Regions from separate parts of the Neobacillus sp. NPDC093127 genome, predicted to be linked through region 1. Evidence: a T-box and tRNA genes for the amino acid it is inferred to sense, from the RefSeq annotation. Region 1 holds a T-box; the other holds one or more tRNA genes.
The links. The T-box of region 1 lies ahead of ACIQCO_RS13485 (valine--tRNA ligase). A T-box ahead of a tRNA ligase gene usually reads a tRNA of that ligase, here a tRNA-Val.
Positions count from the first base shown of each region.

Region 1 (7,797 bases):
AATACTAATAGCTTAAGCGGTACTATTGCTGTTGTAAGAGGAAAACATATCCTTTTTAACGAGGGTACGGGGTATGCAAATATCGAGAAAAAGTCATTGAATACAGCTTCAACCACCTATCCAATCGGATCCATTACCAAAATCTTCGTTTCAACTAGTATTATGATGCTTCAAGAAAGACAGCTATTAAATATTCAGGATCCGGTTTCAAAATATATTCCTAACTTTCCAAATGGGGATAAAATAAAATTGTATCATTTATTAACTCATACTTCGGGAATACGGTCACCAAACTGGCAGAAAAGTGATAAAACACCGTTAAATTTAATTCAGGAAATTGAAAAAGCACCAATAAAATTCCAACCAGGTGAAAAATGGGATTACCTCGATGCAAACTATATGATTCTAGGATATATCGTGGAAAAAACTTCTGGGACTTCACTGCATCAATTTATCCAGGAGAATATTTTTAATAAGATTCCTCTAAAGGAAACAGGATTTGTTACACACGAAAACTCTGTTCCTTATTCATCGATGGGCTATATGAAAAAAGATGATATAGAAAGACCTACAAATTCGCTTAATGCCTATACCTTATTTGGATGTGGAGATATTTATACAACCGCTTATGATATGGCGCACTTTGATCAAGCATTGCTAAATGGCGAACTTATTTCTAAAAATAGTCTTTTGGAAATGACTACTCCGTCAGGTACACACGCCAAGTATGCGCTTGGTATTTATAATGATTTTGATAAAAATTATTATTTCAGTATCGGGGTATTGGGTGGATGGTATTCGATGCATGCTTATTATAAAGATAAAGAACATACACAAATTGTTATCCTGATGAATTCACGCACTAAAACCACTGAAATAGGAAATATAATGAAAGACATTTACCAAATGGTCATGGCTTCGCCTTTGTCATCTGAAGTAGATGGTGCCATATAAAACCAAATACAATTTGACCTAAGCCAGTCCGCGGACTGGCTTTTAAATTTACATAGTTTGTGTGTTTGAAAGCAGTTTGGCGAAATAACTCTCAAACTTGGCGAAATCAATCCCCAACTTGGCGAAATTAATCCCCGAGTTGGCGAAATAACCTCGAAACTTGGCGAAATTAATCCCCGAGTTGGCGAAATAACCTCGAAACTTGGCGAAATCAATCTTCAAGTTGGCGAAATTCCTCCCTAAATCGCCGCCAATCTACTCCAAATCGCCGAAAACCGCACCCCGAATCACCGGCAACCCCATCTCATACCAAATCTAAAGCCGGAAAACCATTTAATAATCAGAAAAACTCAAATCCTTTCCTCATCCCCACACACTTTTTTATCATAAATAAAAATATTTCCACATAGAGTGTAAGTGACATAGTGATTTTGCGTGAAGGAAACGAAAGGAGGAGTCGCTTTGTCCCAAGAGAATCAATCGTGCCTGCGATTTTCTTTGGAGGAGTCCTTGTGGTTTAGAAAAGGACAGGAAGTCGAAGAACTTGTTTCGATTTCCCTAGACCCGGACATCACCATCCAGGAAAACGATCAGTATGTAACCATACGTGGTTCGCTGGAACTCACCGGCGAATATAAAAGTTACGACGCTAGCGATGGAAGCGAGGATGAAGGCTTTACCTCGCAAAAGTTTGTTGAACGGGTGGCGGAACGAGAAGAAGGAAGCTGTGAATTTTCCCACCGTTTCCCAGTCGACATTACGATTCCGAATAATCGGATTCAAAGCATTTACGATATCGATGTCCTCGTTGAATCCTTTGATTATTCCCTGCCGGAACGCAGCTGTTTGAAGCTTTCTGCAGAACTGACCATTAGCGGCCTTTACGGATCTGAACAACAGCAGCAACAAGAAGAGGAGCCGGAATACGAGGTTCTTAACCGCACAGAAATGCTTGCGGATGAGGAAGAAGTCTTTGTTGAACAAGAAACAGTTCAAAGCGCCTATGAAGAAAACTTCTTATTTGAGGTCGAGGCGAGAAAGCAGCAAGAAGAAGAGAGTGTGGAAGTTTTACCTAAATTTCCAACCTTCAACTATCAGCCTCAGGAAGTGAATGAGGAAGAAGACTACGAGCCACTATGGAACCTTCAGGAGGCAAGAAGTGAAAGCAGCCATCATGAGGAAGTAAGCTTTGAACAAGAGTCCATCCCAAATACTCACTTCGAAGAGGACGTTACAAATGTGGAAGAAAGTTCATCCTCATCCGATGACATCATAAAAAAGGTAAAGAAGAAGCTGACAAAAAAGAAGAGCATGACGCTGACAGAGTTTTTTGCCCGCAAGGATGAAAGTTCCGGGCAAGTGAAAGTAAAGGTATGTATCGTTCAAAAGGGTGATACCCTTGATGGACTGGCCGACCGTTATGACGTAACGGTTCCAAACCTTCTTCGGGTTAATAATCTGGAACTCAATCAGGATGTTTATGAGGGTCAGGTATTATACATTCCAGCGACGCTTGCGAAAAAATAACTTTTAAGAAAAGAAGTTGAGCGGGTTTCTTCAACCTGCTCACCTTCCATTTTTGTAACACTTCTGGCCTTTTTAAGGAGAGTAGAATTCTGATGAGTGAAATGAATCGCCTAGAAGCAATTCATCCTATTTTAAAAGATTATCTTGTTGAGCCCTATTTTGTCGAAGATTACGGCGGTGTCCAAAAGATTTATTCCAATAAAGGAACGTTTGCCCTGAAAAAAATTGCGCCGACAATCGGTACGGATTTCATTCGCCACGTTCATCTGCTTTACCAGAAGGGCTTTAATCGGATTGTCCCAATTTATCCGACAATGGACGGCAGGTATGCAGTCCTACACGAGAATAATCTCTATTATCTGATGCCATGGATGTCAAATGATTATAAGGAAGACCGCGAGCATAAAAATCAGCAGTTATTCCGGGAATTAGCCCGACTTCATACGCTTTCCGCCAAAGAAATCACGGTGAGCAACGAAGAACGAACAGAGCACTATGAAAAGACGATAGAGCAAATGGATAAACATCAGGAATTCCTCGATGGCTTCATCGATGAATGTGAAAAAAAGACGTATATGTCGCCATTCGAATTGTTATATTGCATGTATTATACCGAAATAAGCCAGGCACTGCGCTTTTCGAAGGCTAAATTTGAAGAGTGGTATGAAAAGACGAAAGAAATTGAAAAAGCCCGTATGGTCATTACCCACGGGAAATTATCGTCTGAGCATTTTTTATTTGATGATCGCGGGTACGGTTTTTTTATCAATTTTGAAAATGCCCGATACGGTTCACCTATTCATGATCTCCTGCCGTACTTATCACGCTCCCTAAATACGAGCCTAAAACGAAGTGATACGGCCCTTGACTGGGTCTATCATTACTATAAATACTTTCCATTTAAAGAAGATGAGAAATTATTATTCTACAGCTATTTAGCCTACCCGATTCCAGTGATCCAGGTCGCAGAAAGCTACTTTCGAAAACAACGTCCAAGGAATGAGCTGAAATTTGTCCGCAACCTCCAGCAGCATTACTGGCATTTGAAAAATTCAGAGTATGTCGTCATGCGCATGACGGAAATTGAAGCCCAACAGCAAATGAAAGAAGGAGCCCAGCAGCAGAGTGATTAACTGCATAATGGGCTCCTTAAATAATTTCGAAATAGATGGTAATGGCGATAACGATAAAGAATGATAATAATAAAACATCAAAGACGGTTGGTAAAAACATCGTTCGAATGAATTGAAAGATAATAAAAGGCAGAATCAATTGTCCGCAAAATCTCCGAAACGTTCTAAACCAGGGACGGTGTTTATATTTTTGAAAATTTCCCCTCACTTAAAAACCTCCCTTTTCAAATCAGGCATTTGTTTATATATATTCTAAACATTTGTAAATTCCCCTGAAAAATCACATATAGTATAAATTAAAAGAAATTTGGTCATCATGATTGACGTCAAGCCTTATTTTTCGTAGTATAACTATATAATTTAATTAGCGTAAGCAAAGACAGGGAAGAGTACGACGTCAGCCTGCTTCAAGAGAGGGAAATCATTAGCTGAAAGATTTCCTAAGAGGAACGGTCGGAAGGTCACCCATGAGCTTCTTCTGCGAACGGATGTCACAAATCCTATTAGTTGAAGACGGATCAAATCCGTTATCCTTTTTTAAGAGCCAATCATCTTTCTTGATTGGAAAAAAGGTGGTACCGCGAAGCAAACTCCATTCGTCCTTTTATGACGAGTGGGGTTTTTTGTTTTTTAGTGGAAAAGGAGCGGAGCGCCGCAAAAATGAGTCAGTTTAACAAATTTAGAACAATTATTAAATTTTTCATTGTAAAGGTGTTGAATGGCTCTGCTCGCACCACCTTTATTATTAGAAGGAGGAAGTAAAGATGGAAACAAAAGAACTAACGATGCCAACTAAATACGATCCGCAATCGATTGAAAAAGGGCGCTATGATTGGTGGCTCCAAGGTAAGTTTTTTGAAGCAAAAGATGATGAGGGCAAACAGCCGTACACCATCGTAATCCCGCCGCCGAATGTAACCGGAAAACTTCATTTAGGTCATGCGTGGGATACAACCCTGCAGGATATAATCACCAGGATGAAACGGATGCAGGGCTATGACGTTCTTTGGCTCCCCGGAATGGATCACGCCGGAATCGCTACCCAGGCAAAGGTTGAAGGAAAACTGCGCAGTGAAGGAAAAAACCGTTACGACCTAGGAAGAGAGAAATTCGTGGAGGAAACGTGGAAGTGGAAGGAAGAATATGCTTCCCACATCCGGGCGCAGTGGTCAAAGCTGGGTTTAGGGCTCGACTACAGCCGTGAGCGTTTCACCCTTGATGAAGGATTATCTGATGCCGTTCGCGAGGTTTTTGTAACCCTTTATAAAAAAGGTCTGATTTACCGCGGCGAGTATATTATTAACTGGGATCCGTCGACAAAAACAGCTCTATCTGATATCGAAGTAATCTACAAAGACGTTCAAGGTGCTTTCTATCATATGAAATATCCGCTGGCAGACGGCTCTGGTTTCATTGAAATCGCCACAACCCGTCCAGAGACGATGCTTGGCGATTCAGCTGTTGCTGTTCATCCGGAAGATGACCGCTACAAGCATTTAATCGGGAAAACCGTTATTCTCCCAATCGTTGGCCGCGAAATCCCAATCGTTGGAGACGATTATGTTGATATGGAATTTGGTTCAGGTGCTGTTAAAATCACGCCGGCCCATGACCCGAACGATTTTGAAATCGGCAACCGTCATAATCTTGAGCGCATTCTTGTGATGAACGAAGACGGCTCGATGAATGAAAAGGCAGGTATATATCAAGGCTTAGCCCGTTTTGAGTGCCGTAAGCAAATTGTCAAAGACCTGCAAGAATTAGGCGTTCTATTCAAAATTGAAGACCATTTGCATTCTGTTGGCCACTCTGAACGAAGCGGCGCTGTTGTTGAACCGTACCTTTCTACCCAATGGTTCGTAAAAATGCAGCCGCTTGCCGATGAAGCCATTGCCCTTCAAGCAAAAGAAAATAAAGTAAATTTCGTTCCAGATCGTTTTGAAAAAACATACTTGCGCTGGATGGAAAATATCCGCGATTGGTGTATTTCGAGACAGCTTTGGTGGGGCCATCGCATCCCTGCTTGGTATCACAAAGAAACAGGTGAAGTACACGTTGATCATGAGCCGCCTGCAGACATCGAAAATTGGGAACAGGACAATGATGTGTTAGATACATGGTTCAGTTCAGCACTTTGGCCTTTTTCAACAATGGGCTGGCCAAACAAAGAAGCAGCAGATTTTAAACGCTACTTCCCAACAGGCGCACTTGTTACTGGCTACGATATCATTTTCTTCTGGGTTTCGAGAATGATTTTCCAAAGCATTGAGTTTACAGGCGAACGTCCATTTAAAGATGTTCTGATCCATGGTCTCGTTCGTGACGAGCAGGGGCGCAAGATGAGTAAATCACTTGGCAATGGTGTTGACCCAATGGATGTCATCGATAAATATGGGGCGGATGCCTTACGATATTTCCTATCAACAGGAAGCTCACCAGGTCAGGATTTACGTTATAGCACCGAAAAGGTAGAAGCAACTTGGAATTTTGCCAATAAAATTTGGAATGCCTCCCGTTTCGCGTTAATGAATATGGATGGTATGACATATGAGGAAATTGATTTCAGCGGTGAAAAGTCTGTAGCCGATAAGTGGATTTTAACTCGCTTAAATGAAACCATTGAGCATGTGACGAAACTTTCAGAGCGCTATGAATTTGGCGAAGTAGGCCGTGCCCTTTATAACTTTATCTGGGATGATTTCTGTGATTGGTATATTGAAATGGCGAAGCTTCCATTATATGGTGAAGATGAAGCAGCCAAGAAAACGACCCGTTCGATTCTTGCTTATGTGTTAGACAATACGATGCGTTTATTACATCCGTTCATGCCATTCATCACCGAGGAAATTTGGCAGAACCTGCCGCACGAAGGCGTGTCGATTATTGAAGCGAAATGGCCGGAAGTAAATCCAGCGTTTTCTGATGACGAAGCAGCCGGTGAAATGAAGCTGCTGATGGAGATGATCCGGTCTGTACGGAATATCCGTGCTGAAGTAAACACACCAATGAGCAAGAAAATCAAAATGCTCGTGAAAGCAAAGGATGAACAGGTTCTGAAAGCTGTCGAAAACAACCGCAGCTATATCGAACGCTTCTGTAACCCGGAGGAATTACAAATGGGGACAGACGTCCAATCGCCGGAAAAAGCGATGACCGCCGTTTTAACCGGCTTAGAAATCTTTCTTCCACTCGAAGGCTTGATTAACATCGACGAAGAAATTGCCCGGCTTGAAAAAGAATACGAGCGATTAAATAAAGAAGTAGACAGGGTTCAAAAGAAATTAAGCAATCAAGGCTTCATGAAGAAAGCACCAGAGAGTGTTGTTGCGGAAGAACGTGCCAAGGAAAAGGACTATTCCGAAAAGAGAAGCATTGTTGAAGCACGGATTAAAGAATTAAGAGGATAAACAGAAAGATTGAGGCGAATCCAGCATGGATTCGTCTCGCCTTTATGAAAATCTTTTGAAAAAACGATCAAAACTCCGTCGGTACGGTTCATTTTCACAGGTGACTGTCATTTTTCTGCGGTTTTCTGTAGTTTAACAGGGAATTTACAACTTTTATCGGCGATTTTTTGAAGTTTATCAGCGAATTTGCATGTTTTATCAGCGAATTTCCAACTTTTATCAGCGAATCAATAAATATAACGGAAGGGGCGGTACTAAATGTTTTCAACCTATAAAGAAGCCCTGGAATGGATTCATGCTCGCTTACGGCTAGGCATTAAACCAGGATTAAAACGAATGGAATGGATGATGTCCAGGCTTGGCAATCCAGAAACAAAGATAAACACAGTCCATATCGGCGGAACAAATGGAAAAGGCTCAACGGTTACTTTTCTACGTTCGATTCACGAAGCCGCAGGCTATACAGTTGGAACCTTTACCTCGCCATATATCGAGCAGTTTAACGAGCGTATAAGTGTGAACGGAAAACCGATTACCGATGAGGAATTGCTAAAGCTTGCCAATGTCATTCGTCCATTGGCGGATGAATTAGAGGAAACAGAGCTTGGCGGTCCAACTGAATTCGAAGTCATTACCGCAATGGCATTTGATTACTTTGCCAACAACAGCAAGGTGGACATCGTTATTTTTGAGGTAGGTTTAGGCGGGCGGTTCGATTCAACCAATATCCTTCATCCGCTAGCTTCGATTATCACCAATATTGGTCTTGATCATAC
Region 1 is NZ_JBIVOP010000008.1:182,072-189,868, reverse strand. It holds gene ACIQCO_RS13505 (serine hydrolase domain-containing protein) at 1-954, shown strand, start outside; gene spoVID (stage VI sporulation protein D) at 1,417-2,481, shown strand; gene ysxE (spore coat protein YsxE) at 2,574-3,614, shown strand; gene ACIQCO_RS13490 (hypothetical protein) at 3,631-3,822, opposite strand; T-box leader at 3,982-4,221, shown strand; gene ACIQCO_RS13485 (valine--tRNA ligase) at 4,379-7,021, shown strand; gene ACIQCO_RS13480 (bifunctional folylpolyglutamate synthase/dihydrofolate synthase) at 7,280-7,797, shown strand, end outside.

Region 2 (7,797 bases), on a different contig from region 1:
TTAAATCCTATGAATATGACATCGATTTGATAAAAAAAGTAGACAAACATCAACTGCGCATTGAGTTATTAAGCATCAAGGGTATCGGTCCTGAAACAGCTGACGTCATCTTGCTTTATGCCTTTGACACGCCAATCTTTGTAGTTGACGCATATTCGAGGCGAATTTTCCATCGTCTAGGCTTTAATATGCCAGCATCATATGACACCTTTAGAAAACAAGTTGAAAAAGAACTACCAAGGGACTTGGCGCTATATAATGAATTCCACGCCCTTATTGTGAAACATGCGAAGGAGTTTTGTAAAGCTACGCCTATATGTGATAGCTGCCCGTTATTTGGTATATGTGATCGAAGACTGGACTAGGATATATTTCTCCATTTTATCTCTAAGAACTTTTCATTGACCGTGGGGAAGCTGTTTTTCTTATTTCGGGCAATGAAAAGTTCTTTCATTTACCGTGCGGGCACTTATTTCGGCCTAATAATTTCAAAAACCTCACCAATTTTTGCATAATTATGTCCTGCAAGCCGGCTGACGGCAGCTAAACCAATTTGATTGATTTTTCCATTTTCATAAATTTCCTTATCAAAATGAAATTGAATCACTCTTCCTATGATTAGGTCACTGCTGGGCGCATCTTCATCGCCTAAAATTACGTGATGCTCTAATACACACTCCATCCGAATCTTTGCCTCTTTTATTCCTGGTACCGAAATCTTTGTACTCTCAACTTCTGTGAAATTTGTTAGTTCCATTTCACTTTGGTCAGGCGGGAGGCTTGCCGCTGTTTCATTCACTTGTGCAATAATCCCTTCATCGACAATATGAACGACAAATTCCTTAAGACCCACAATGTTGCGTGCGGTATCCTTTTGACCCGTTTCCTTTCTTAATACCGCTATCGAAATCATCGGCGGTTTTGATGAGGCAATATTGAAGTAGCTAAACGGAGCAGCATTTAAGGTACCATCACTTGCTAACGAGGTCACAAATGCAATTGGCCTGGGAATAACACTCCCAATCATCAATTTATAATTTTCAATCGCAGTATTCTTTGATGGGTCAATCGAAAGCATTGATTCACTTTTCCTCATGGTTCTTCAACTCCCTCTTCTTTATGATTCATTATACAATTCCCTATATGGTTTTTAGAATATAAATCAATCGAACAGTGCCTGTCGCCATGAATACTAGAATTAAAAAAATCCTAACATCATTTAGATATCAGGATTTTCGATGACCTGTGAGGGATTCGAACCCACGACCCCTTCCCTGTCAAGGAAGTGCTCTCCCACTGAGCTAACAAGTCATATTAAATTAATTACATTTCTAATTATATTTAAATTCCCGAGAATGTCAATAGTTTTATTATCTTGCATAGTTGAAGTGTGAAAGTTTAAAGCAAGAAAAATAACCAGAACATACATTTCAATTTCACTCGAATAAAGAACGAATGTTCGGATATAATAATATTATAAAAAAGAAAGGAGGAATTAGCATGGATGGGCTTTTTATCCGTTCGATCGAAGAAAAAATGCCATTAGAAATGATTTATCTTGCCAAAAACCATGAGATATCACAGCGGAAATTGATTGTGATGGAAGTGAATGAGGAATATATTCGTGCCTATTGTCTGCTTCGAAAACAAGTCCGCACCTTTAAGCGGGCAAACATTTTATCCATAATGCCCGAAACCCTTTCAAAAAGGCGATACCTTCACTAAACCCCTATTTTCTGATTCCCCCAACCTCCCTTCCAATTGGTAAAAGCTTTTCTAATTAAGATATGATAAAATGCAGTTGTATTAATCGAAATATTGGGGGTTTTGTCGTATGGAGTTTCCAAAAGGCACGATTAAAGAACTTACCTTTCAAAGCGTTGAGCTTGGTGAAGAAATGCAGCTCCTTGTTTATCTGCCTGCAAACTTCTCGCCGTTATATAAATACTCGCTGTTAATCGCCCAGGATGGCCGCGATTATTTCCAGCTTGGCCGAATTGGCCGTGTAGCAGATGAGTTTCTTTCTGAAAGGGAAATTGAAAATTTAATCATTGTTGGGGTACCCTATAAGGATGTGGAGGACCGGCGCAGGAAATACCATCCTGAAGGAGTACAGAACCCAAAATACATTCGTTTCCTTGCCCATGAATTAGTTCCTTTTCTTGATAGAGAGTATCCTACTTATCATATGGGTTCGACTAGGGCACTTATTGGCGATTCGCTTGCCGCAACCGTCTCATTAATGACGGCGATTCAATACCCGCACACATTTGGAAAAGTGCTGCTGCAATCGCCTTATGTCGACGACCAAGTAATGGAGTTAGTAAAATGCTTTTCTGAAGCGCAGCTTTTAGAAATTTATCATGTCATTGGCAATCAAGAAACGGAAGTACATATGACTAACGGAAAAGTGAGTGATTTCCTTAGCCCAAACCGCGAACTTTCAAAAGTGATTTCAGAAAAACCTTTTACCTATTTTTATGAAGAATTTAACGGAAATCATACCTGGACATACTGGCAGCCAGATATAAGAAGGGCGCTTAAAATGTTATTTTAGGCTTACAACTATAGTCACAAGTTACATAAGAGTGATTTAAGTTATTTAATATATTTTGAAAATTTGCTATAATAACAGGAAGGCTTTTTATGAGTATTGGTTTTCCAAGAAAATAATTTTATATAAACGGAGGTAAACCTATGAAATTTGGAGTTGTTATTTTCCCGTCAAAAAAGCTTCAAGACTTGGTGAATTCTTATCGTAAACGCTATGATCCGCATTATGCCCTAATTCCTCCACACCTCACTTTAAAGAATGCCTTTGAAGCAACAGAAGAGGATGCGAAGGATTTAGCAGACAAATTACGGCAAATCGCTAGAAATACGAATCCATTCTCATTAAAGACTTCCAAAATCAGCTCGTTTCAGCCTGTAAATAATGTTATCTATTTCAAAGTAGACAAAACGGAAGAACTTGTAGCTCTACATTCCGAAGTTAATCAAGAATTTAGCGAACAAAACCCAGATTATGCCTTTGTTCCGCATATTACGATTGGTCAAAAGCTTTCCAATGACGAGCACTCAGATGTCTTTGGTTCACTAAGTATGACCAAACTTGATCATGAAGAAACAATTGACCGCTTCCACCTTCTATATCAATTAGAAAATGGTTCTTGGACCGTTTATGAAACATTTCGTCTTGGAAAGGAATAGGATTACGTGAAAGTAAAGGTTGTAGAAAATCAAAAAGAGCTTGAAGATGCTTTTTCAATAAGAAAAATTGTTTTCGTGGAGGAGCAAAACGTCCCCCTTGAAGAGGAAATCGATCAATACGAAGATAATGCCGATCATTTTGTCCTGTATCTAGAAGATGCTCCTATCGGTGCTGGCAGATTCCGTGTAGTGGATGGGTACGGTAAAGTTGAACGCATCTGTGTATTAAGAGAAGCAAGAAAGACGGGAGCCGGGAAGTCGATAATGAATGCAATCGAGAACCACGCACAGTCACTTGCGTTACAGAAATTAAAGCTAAATGCCCAGACCCAAGCTATTCCCTTCTATGCAGGTCTTGGATATGTGGTCGCCTCAGAGGAGTTTTTGGATGCAGGAATTCCCCATAAAACAATGATTAAAGAAATCATAACTTAAATGAAGCACTTGCCCTTTACATGGCAAGTGCTTTTTATCTGCCTGGATAAAAACACTTTCAGATACCGGCTGGTTTTGTTATGATTGAACATGTCTTATTTAGTGAAATAGAGGTTTAAATATATGAAAACAGCTATCTACCATCAGCAAAATATTGTTCTTGACAACTTGGCAAGAGAACAATATCAAAAAATCTTTCTTGCTGGAAAAAATGGTGAACTCCACTGCCCCGTGTGCACCCAAAAGGTTCGATTGTTTCTGGGAATTCACGAGCGGCCTTATTTTTTTCATACTCATGCACCTGAAAAACATTGCCCAGTGCCTGCTGTAATCATAGTTCCCGAGGAGTCAGCGGGGTTTAACGAGCAGAATGGATTTAAACTGCCAAAAGGCAGAACGATTACTGAGACCACCAAAAGTGTAGAACTATTCAGACCATCAAAAACGATTGAATACACGATTCCATTTGAACAGGTAACAGAAAGAAGTCAGCAAAAACGACCGCCCTATCTCATAGAACTAGCAGAAAGCGGAGTTGTCCTGGATGGAAGCCAATCAGCTGCTGTCCTGGATACAGATGGCTCGGTATTAGTCCTTGCCGGTGCGGGGAGCGGTAAAACACGAGTGTTAACCGTACGAACAGCCGTTATGATTAATGTTAATCAGATTGATCCCCGTTCGATTATGCTCGTTACCTTCACATCAAAAGCGGCCGCTGAAATGAAGGATCGTTTGCTCTCCTATCCACAAATGAAACGAGAAAAAATCAATCAACTTGTTACGGGTACGTTTCACAGTATTTTTTATCGGATACTTATGTTTCATGATGGAGCCAATTGGTCTGCTAACAAATTATTAAAAAAAGAATGGCAGCGGGATAAAATCCTTAAAGAAGCTGGTAAAGAGCTTGACTTATCTGAAAAGGAATTTGCCTTTGACCTAGCGCTACAGCAAATTGGGTTTTGGAAAAATTCCCTCCTCATGCCAAACGAAGTAAGACCCGCATCTGAGTGGGAAGAAAAAGCAGTATTTTTATATAAAAAATATGAGGTATATAAGCAACGAGAAGGTCTTTTTGACTTTGATGACATGCTGCTTGGCTGTTATCAGCTGTTGAACTCTTCACCTGCCCTGCTTGCACAATATCAGGACCGCTTTCAATATTTTTTAATCGATGAGTTTCAGGACGTAAACAAGGTACAATATGAGCTCATCAAACTTCTATCAGGAAAGCATAAAAATGTTTGTGCAGTCGGCGATGATGATCAAGCGATTTATTCGTTCCGGGGCAGTGACCCAAGCTATTTGCTGGAATTTGAAAAAGACTTTCCAGCTGCCAAATTGGTCATTCTTGAACATAATTACCGTTCTTCCCATGAAATTGTTGCCGCATCTAATCAAATGATTGCTGCCAATAAAGTAAGAAGAATGAAGCGAATGAAGGCACAATTTTCATCAGCCTCCCTTCCGCTCTTATTCTTCCCCTATGATGAAGAGGAAGAAGCAACGATGATTGTCACAGATATCCAGGAACGAATTTCTAACGGGGAGAATCCCTCAGACTTCGCGATTCTTTATCGGACTAACGCCGGCTCACGTGCCATTTTTGAGCGCTTAGCCAGTTCCAATCTTCCTTTTAAAATCGATCAAGATGCTGAAAGCTTTTATCAGCGTTATATTGTTAGAAGTGCCTTATCATTTCTAAAGGTAAGCTTGAATGAAGATGACCCGCAGGCATTATCCGATATCCTGCCATTCTTATTTTTAAAGCAAGCGGTACTGAAAGAAATAAAAGCACAGAGTATCCTGAATGACTGTAGTTTTCTTGAAGCCCTATCACACTTAAAAACGGCACATGCTTTTCAAGAAAAAAAATTAAAAAAGGCTGTGACGCTTATTAGGGGATTAAAGCATTTGTCTCCGCTAATAGCGATAGAGAAGATTGAAAAAGACATTGGTTTTCTAGATTTTCTCAAGAAGCGAGGTAACGAAACAAGCAAGCTCGAAAAAGGATCGGATGACCTTAAGGACCTAAAAGTGGCCGCAAAAAGCTTTGAAACCATCGAGTCATTGCTGGCACATTCCGAGCATATGTCAGCAATGAACAAAGAAATAAAGAATCTAAGCAAGCATTTTACAGATGCAATCAGCCTAAGCACCATTCATCGGGCTAAAGGGCTTGAATATAAAACCGTTTATATAATCGGGACTGTCGATGGCAGCCTGCCACATGACTTTGCCTTAGAAGCGCATCGAAACGGTGATTTTACTGCTCTTGAAGAGGAGCGGAGATTATTTTACGTTGCGATGACACGCGCGCGGGACCAGCTTTTTATCTCAGTACCTCAACAAAGGCGAGGAAAAAAAGCAAATCAGTCACGGTTTTTAGCTCCGCTAAATAAAAAGAAGAAGACCGATTCCTAATACAAAGGAGTTGGTCTTCTTCTTTTACTTTTTATTCATCATTTTGGCAATTGTATTGAAGTCAAGCTGCTTGCCGTCATTAATGATCGATTTAACAATTTGCTCTTCCATTTCTTTACTTACCGGTTTATTAGCAATTTGGGAAACTCTTCTAATCACATTACGGACCGTTTTTTCATCTTTAAAATTAGCATTTTGCAACGAATTTGCTAAATCAAAGATATCTTTCATATTAACGCCAGTTTTCTTTTCTATGTTTTTAAAGAATCCATTATCCATTTTCAAAAATCACACTCCTTCATAAACTACTTTATTGTATGAAGGAAGGATAAAAAGGTGATTGCAGGAACAAGAAAGGGGCTGGCCACTTTTTTGAGCCACCCCCTTCCAGCTGAAACAAGCTTATTATTTATTAAAAGAAGCTTGCACCAACAATGATTAGAAGGATGAACAATACGACGATTAATACAAATGTTGAACCTCCGCCGTAGCCATATCCACCGCCGTAGCCGTAGCCGCCATATCCACCAAAGCACATAGAATAGTCACCTCACTTAAGTAATCTCATTAATAACATATGAAATTACTTATTATTGTGTGTAGGCATGACCTCCTATTCAAAAGCCGGCGTGAAAAATGTGCATTTTACCCTTTAGGTTTAAAAATAAGGGCGCCAATAAACCCGAAAACAATCGCGGCTGAGATTCCAGAACTTGTTACTTGAAACATACCCGTTAGCACACCAATGATTCCATGTGCCTTGGCATCCTGTAGGGCTCCATGAACTAAGGAATTGCCAAAACTGGTAATCGGTATTGTCGCTCCCGCACCAGCAAAATCAACCAGTGGCTCATACAATCCAAACCCATCTAGCACCGCACCTGCTACGACGAGCAAACTTAAGGTGTGCCCTGGTGTCAGTTTGGCCACATCAAATAATAATTGTCCGATGACACAAAACAAACCGCCAATCACAAAGGCCCAGAAAAACATCGCTAGCATTGGTTCACCCCTTTTCTCCATTCATCTCAATGGCAACAGCATGTGCAATACATGGAATTGATTCGCTTTGCTGAAAACTGAGCGGCGATAACAATGCCCCGGTCGCAACTACCAGCATCCGTTGATATGTCCCCTTCTTCAGTTGGTTCAGTAGATGTCCATAAAGGACAGTCGCTGAGCACCCCGCACCGCTTCCCCCGGATTGAACTGGCTGATTATCCTTATACATTAATAAACCACAATCCTGAAACTGTTTTCGTTCCAATTTAAGACCACTTTTATTGAGCAATTCGAAGGCCGTATCGTGACCGACTCTTCCCAAATCACCCGTAACAATTAAATCATAGTGTGATGAGTCTAGTTGCAGGTCACGAAAATGGGCCATAATAGTATCCGCTGCTGCCGGTGCCATGGCTCCACCCATATTAAAGGGATCTGTTAACCCCATATCAATGACTTTTCCAATCGTTGCTGAGGTTGTTACAGGGTGCATCTCCCCAGGCTCATTAGGCTGCACAAGGGCAACCCCCGCACCTGTAATGGTCCATTGTGCTGTTGGCGGTTTTTGACCGCCATATTCTGTTGGGTAGCGAAACTGCTTTTCTACCGCTGCATTATGGCTTGAGGCACCTGTAAGCACGTATTTCGCTCCTTGGTAATTAACAACAAAAGAAGAGAGTGCTAAGCCTTCCATAGAAGTAGAGCAGGCCCCGAACAGCCCGAAAT
Region 2 is NZ_JBIVOP010000006.1:40,727-48,523, forward strand. It holds gene ACIQCO_RS10115 (endonuclease III domain-containing protein) at 1-365, shown strand, start outside; gene ACIQCO_RS10120 (flavin reductase family protein) at 470-1,078, opposite strand; tRNA gene ACIQCO_RS10125 (tRNA-Val) at 1,240-1,311, opposite strand; gene ACIQCO_RS10130 (hypothetical protein) at 1,501-1,725, shown strand; gene ACIQCO_RS10135 (alpha/beta hydrolase) at 1,835-2,557, shown strand; gene ACIQCO_RS10140 (YjcG family protein) at 2,698-3,210, shown strand; gene ACIQCO_RS10145 (GNAT family N-acetyltransferase) at 3,217-3,645, shown strand; gene ACIQCO_RS10150 (UvrD-helicase domain-containing protein) at 3,769-6,069, shown strand; gene spoVIF (sporulation-specific transcription regulator SpoVIF) at 6,094-6,348, opposite strand; gene ACIQCO_RS10160 (YjcZ family sporulation protein) at 6,482-6,607, opposite strand; gene spoVAE (stage V sporulation protein AE) at 6,715-7,071, opposite strand; gene spoVAD (stage V sporulation protein AD) at 7,076-7,797, opposite strand, start outside.
Region 2: it has a tRNA-Val gene. The T-box ahead of ACIQCO_RS13485 (valine--tRNA ligase) is inferred to sense a tRNA for this amino acid. The anticodon was not compared.